One region of the Paenibacillus sp. O199 genome, then DNA from elsewhere that is predicted to be linked to it. Evidence: a T-box and tRNA genes for the amino acid it is inferred to sense, from the RefSeq annotation. Region 1 holds a T-box; the other holds one or more tRNA genes.

The links. The T-box of region 1 lies ahead of leuS (leucine--tRNA ligase). A T-box ahead of a tRNA ligase gene usually reads a tRNA of that ligase, here a tRNA-Leu.
Region 2: it encodes a tRNA-Leu, which carries the amino acid that the T-box ahead of leuS (leucine--tRNA ligase) is inferred to sense. The anticodon was not compared.

Annotation. Positions count from the first base shown of each region.
Region 1 is NZ_LGRP01000025.1:30,033-33,206, reverse strand. It holds gene leuS (leucine--tRNA ligase) at 1-2,026, opposite strand, end outside; T-box leader at 2,099-2,366, opposite strand; gene A6049_RS25125 (phosphotransferase family protein) at 2,465-3,174, opposite strand, start outside.
Region 2 is NZ_LGRP01000006.1:338,249-341,422, forward strand. It holds gene A6049_RS12330 (sn-glycerol-1-phosphate dehydrogenase) at 1-1,006, opposite strand, end outside; gene A6049_RS12335 (hypothetical protein) at 1,166-1,345, shown strand; tRNA gene A6049_RS12340 (tRNA-Leu) at 1,406-1,489, opposite strand; gene A6049_RS12345 (adenosylhomocysteinase) at 1,724-2,911, shown strand; gene A6049_RS12350 (Gfo/Idh/MocA family protein) at 2,952-3,174, shown strand, end outside.

The DNA of each region.
Region 1 (3,174 bases):
CTGTAACCTTTTTGATTGTCTTGTGTGCAGTCCGCTTGAACTCATCGGTTCCACCATCTGCTGTGATCTTGTCATTAATTGCACCTGTATCTTCATTAATGAACAGACGCCATACACGTGACAGGAAGCGGTGCATGCCCTCAACCCCGTTAGCGTTCCACGGTTTTGTCGCCTCCAGAGGCCCCATGAACATTTCGTACAGACGCAATGTATCTGCACCGAATTCATTGACGATCTCATCCGGGTTAATAACATTACCACGGGATTTACTCATCTTCTCATTGTTGGTTCCCAGGATCATACCTTGGTTGACCAGTTTGTGGAACGGCTCTTTGGTATGCACCACACCCAGATCATACAGCACTTTATGCCAGAAACGAGCGTACAGCAAGTGAAGCACCGCGTGCTCTGCTCCCCCGATATACAGATCAACTGGCAGCCATTGCTGCTGTTTCTCCTGAGAGATCAGTTCCTTGTCATTGTGTGGATCAATAAAGCGCAGGTAATACCAGCAGCTACCGGCCCATTGTGGCATTGTGTTCGTCTCGCGACGTGCTTTCATTCCCGTTTCCGGATCTACGGTGTTAACCCATTCCGTAACATTCGCCAGTGGTGACTCTCCAGTGCCCGAGGGTTTAATCTGGTCAATATCCGGCAGCAGCAAAGGCAGTTGATCTTCCGGCACCGTCTTCATCGTTCCGTCTTCCAGATGCAGAATCGGGATTGGTTCACCCCAGTAACGCTGACGGCTGAACAGCCAATCGCGCAGACGATAGGTTACCTTGCCTTGCCCCTTACCATTCTCTTCCAACCAGGCAATCATCTTCGCAATCGCTTCTTCGTTGTTCAATCCGTTCAGGAAATCGGAGTTCACATGCGGTCCGTCTCCGGAATACGCTTCTTGTGTCACGTCGCCACCCTGTACAACCTCGATGATGTCCAGACCAAACTGTTTCGCAAACTCCCAGTCACGAGCGTCATGTCCCGGAACGGCCATGATCGCCCCTGTGCCGTATCCAGCCAGAACATAATCGGCGATCCAGATTGGCACCTTCGCTCCGTTTACCGGATTGATTGCATAAGTTCCTGTGAACACACCCGTTTTGTCTTTAGCCAAATCAGTACGTTCCAGATCACTCTTGCGAGCAGCCTGTTCCTGATATGCCTTGATTGCTTCACGCTGTTCAGCCGTTGTAATGACTTCAACCAGCTCATGCTCAGGTGCCAATACAGCATAACTTGCACCAAACAAAGTATCTGCACGTGTCGTAAACACTTTAATAACTTCTTCATGACCCTCAATGGCAAAAGTAACTTCCGCCCCGGTCGATTTGCCGATCCAGTTGCGCTGCATATCCTTGATACTTTCCGACCAGTCCAGCTCTTCCAAGTCTTCCAGCAAACGCTCTGCATATTCCGTAATTCTCAATACCCATTGGCGCATCGGTTTACGAACGACCGGATGTCCACCACGCTCACTCTTACCGTCGATAACTTCTTCGTTCGCCAGTACCGTTCCCAAAGCTTCGCACCAGTTCACAGGCACTTCATCTACATAAGCCAGGCCTTTATTGTACAACTGGATGAAGATCCATTGCGTCCATTTGTAATAGTCAGGGTCTGTTGTGCTGATCTCCCGATCCCAGTCATATGAGAAACCCAGTGATTTGATCTGGCGACGGAAATTGTCAATATTGCGGAATGTAATATCCCGTGGATGCTCACCAGTATCCAATGCATGCTGCTCAGCAGGCAGGCCGAAAGCGTCCCAACCCATTGGATGCAATACATTGAAACCGCGCATACGTTTGAAACGGGATACGATATCCGTTGCCGTATATCCTTCTGGGTGACCTACGTGCAAGCCTGAGCCGGATGGATACGGAAACATATCTAAGGCATAAAACTTCGGTTTAGCGGGGTCTTCACCCGTTTTAAACGTTTTATTGTCATCCCAGTATTGCTGCCAACTTTTCTCCATGTCTTGTGGCTTATAGCCGTGTTTCGGCTGTTGATTCTCACTCATCTATTGTTCCTCCTCTTGGTTATTCGCTTTTATTGCAACAAAAAAACCTCAGCATCCCGTAGCGTTTGCAGCGCTAGGGACGAGAGGTTGAATTCCCGTGGTACCACCCTAGTTAGCGGACGAACGTGCTTCGTCATCCACTCCCTTTGGACCTGTAACGGCGGTTAACCGATGCGGATTTCCATTCCTGAGCCCGAATGTAACTTCGGTCGTTTGCAAGATGGTGTAATCACCGCATTTCTCCAAGGCGAGTTCGTGAAATACTGTCAACCGACTTGCACCAAGCGCCGGCTCTCTGTCATGTACAGGACTCACTACTGATCCTTATCATCGAAATATGTATACGATATGATCGGAAACATTATATAAAAAAGAAGCATTAAAGTCAATATTACACTGTCTGTTGAGTATAAGCAATGCTATGCATCAGTATACACATTAAGACGACTGAAATCGCTTGATTCCTTCTTCTAGATTATCAATCGACCACTGAATGTGTTCCTTGTTCTCGTATTGACGATACGGACACTCGATTCTCAGCGCCAGATCAAAATACAGATCATATAAACTTCTTCTTTTTCGTTCACTGTCTGTTGTAGTTGCTCTTCCATATCCTTTGAGGAATCCCGATGTATTATTAAAATGACTGAAATAGTGCTCCATTAAAGGATCTGCCCAAAGGGAACGTTCGAAATCGATAATGGCGGTGATTTTCCCCGCCTTCACAAATACATTCCCATCCCACAAATCCCAATGTACAAGCACAGGCTCTTTGACATCATCCAGCACATCCGATTTTTCTTGAATCAAACGCTCCAGTTCCTCATAACGAATCGAAAATTCCAAACCCGCTGCCTTGCTATCTGCAAGCATATCATCCATTAGGCACAGGAAAGCTTCTTTCCACGTCGTATAATGCGATTTCTTTGAGGAAAAGTAACCAAACTTCTCTCCTTTAATTTCATTGATCCGACGATTGTACGCACCCAGCTGCTGCTCTATGAATTCCTGCTCTTCTGCACTGTACTGATCTTTGACTTTGTTATACGGCGTTCCTGGCATGTACTCCATAATAAAATACTCTGCCGGAACCAGGGTGAGCGATGGATCATAGGCCAATACCCGAGGAACGGGTACATCCTGAAGTT
Region 2 (3,174 bases), on a different contig from region 1:
GCCAAGCTATAAGCTGAGATGCATCCGGCAGATTATTGTATACCTGGAATACCGGCTCGTCGGATTTTTGTGCAAGATCTTTGTATTTTATGGTAAGCAGTGCACAGGCCACTCCCACCTTGGCACCATGCAAAACAGGCTTGTGCCCTGACTCCATCAGATCCATCTCCCACCGATGAGACAGATGATGTTCTCCACCGGATGCCGGACGAGAATGATCAATGATTAGCATGGAAATGCCGGAAGCAATCAGCGCATCCATCAATACACTCACACCATCGGCCCGTCCTTCAGCGATCCCTTGTACATGCTCCACACAGGAAGTTAGTGCTTCTTCTGTCATGCGATAAGCTACGGGGCAGAACGGTTCTCCACCCAGATCCCTGGAAACCACCCAGTCCGCCAGTGATGTATATTTACCAAGCATATCTCCGAATCCGGCTGCATTCATCTCTTGGGGGGCTTGCTCCAAAATATCGATGTCCGCAAAAATAGCTTTAGGCGGTACCGCCTGGAACGTCTGTTTGACGCCGCTTACAATAAGAGGTGCACCCGCTGAGGTAAATCCGTCAACCGAAGCTGCTGTAGGCACTGACAGAAAGGGCTTGTTCATTTTGGAGCAAACAAATCGCACCAGATCATGAATGGTCCCTGAACCAGCAGCAATGATCGCCTGACTTTCTTGTTTCACACCGAGCAGTACCTGCACAATCCCACCCTCATCGGCGATCACGTCGCCTGCTTTGTTCTCTGGCATGCATATCTCATCCACATGAACGCCCGCTTCTCGGATGTTCTTTACCACCTCGTGTCCCGCTGCCGGACCTGTAAATCGATCATATACCACTGTTACATGTCTGTACCCTTGCTCGGACAAATAGCCAGGTAACCGCTGAATAGCTCCATGCTCCAGATAGACCTGCATTTGCACCAACCGATGATCATGCCCACAAGTACAATTTTGCGCTTCTTCGTTCCATACGGCAATTCGGTTGTTCATATTCATCCGTTTTTAACCTCCCTTAAGAAATATCATGCATAATTACATGGTTAAAACCACAAAATGAAAAAAGGAAATAAAATGTGAGTATTTTCCTGATCACACTTTACTTCCTGTATTAAAAATTTGCAAACCCCAAACTCACATTCCCAAGCAGGTGAACCTATGAAATTAACCAAAGAAATAGGAATTTCTCTCGGATTTCTCGCAGGAACGACATTTGGCAGCGGCATCGCCTTTTTGTTTCGCTTCCAGGCATATGAGGTGATGGCAAGTGTTGCGCTCTTTGGTATTGCTGGAGCGATTGCAGGCCTATGTGTGCAACAATTCATTTTCAATAAATAAAAAAAACAAAAAAAGCTCGCGAATTGCCTTTAGAGCAATTTTGCGAGCTTTTTTCTTCGATGCGGTCGAGAGGACTCGAACCTCCACGGGGGTTAGCCCACACGGACCTGAACCGTGCGCGTCTGCCAATTCCGCCACGACCGCATAATATGTATCTTCTCATCATGGATGAAAAGTACTCCGGTCAAGCAATTGCTTGTTTTACCGTAATTAAGAGTATACATGCTCTGTAATAAGTTTGCAATACCTTTTTTCCAAGCTGCAATGAATAGGACATATGTCCTTTTTTAACCCCATCAAACTCCCTATCGTAGACATTAAGCAGATCAAGTGTCCTGTTGGACACGCTATACCTTGCATAGAAAAGGGGAGTTTTGCATGACGATCAAGAACACAACACATGAACGTATTGAAGAAGGAAAACGCAGCATTCACTGGACGGAAATGCATATGCCCCTGCTCGGGGAATTGAAATCCCATTTTGCCAAAGAGCTGCCTTTTGCTGGTTTAACCATCGGTATATGTATTCATGTAGAACCTAAAACAGCTGTATTATGCCGCACACTCCAAGCAGGTGGAGCCAACGTTGTATTGAGTGGCAGCCCGGGTACAACCAAAGACGCCGTCGCAGCAGCTCTGCAAGAAGAAGGCATCACGGTATATGGTCAACGTGCGGACAGGCGCAATGAGCACCTGCAAAATATCCAAAGTGTACTTGGTCACCAACCCCATCTCCTCATGGATAATGGAGCTGATCTGGCGCGTACCTTCATTCAACAGTATGATACTAACTCTCTTATTGGTGGTACGGAGGAGACAACGACCGGGGCCAATCTTCTGCGTGAAGAGACGGATGAGAACATTCCTTTCCCCATCATTGTTATTAATGATAGTCCACTCAAACGAATCATGGAAAATGAACATGGTGTCGGACAGACCATTATTGAAGGTTTCATGCGTACTACAAACCTGATTCTGCCTACACGTCGTTTCGTCATCGTAGGTTATGGAACCTGTGGACGAGGCATCGCCAGATATTTGCGGAATCTGGGCAGTCAGGTCGTCGTTGTTGAAACCGATCCGATTGCCGGTCTGGAAGCGGCGCTGGATGGGTTCAGAGTGGCACGATTGGAGGATACATTTGCATTTGCCCAAGTGTACATTACTGTCACTGGCCGTCCTAACGCCATTCTGAAGGAACATTTTAATCAAATGAATGATGGAACGATCCTCGCCAATGCCGGACATTTTTCTTGGGAGATGGATCTGGAAAGTCTCCGTCAGGAGGCGGAGCATACGGAACAACTGACAGCGGATATCGAACAATTTACATTAACCAACGGACGTCGACTCATGCTACTTACTCAAGGCGAGATGCTGAACCTGGCTGGTGGCAGCGGCAACCCTGCCGAAACGATGGATCTAGGCTTGTCCCTGCAAGCCGCCTCCCTCCTATATCTTGTACAGCAACGCCAACATCTCACCCTCGGACCACAGCCGGTTCCTCATAGCGTTAACAACACCATTGCCGGACAGATGCTGAAGCATTTAAGCTACAAAATCTAATCATTAAAAATGGTGATATGAATTTAAAGGAGAGGTCCGTATGAGAAAAGCCAAACTTTGTTTTATCGGTGCAGGATTCCATGCATCCACGAATATATATCCATCTGCTGTTGAAGCAGGAGCAGACATTCAGGCCATCGCCACCCGCAGTATTGAACGGTCCGAGGCGGCTCTCCTTCGTTTTGGGAGCAGAGGGAAAGCCTATGACAATACTCAGCTGATGCTGCAGAATGAAGACTGTGACGGCGTCGTTGTTGTGGCGC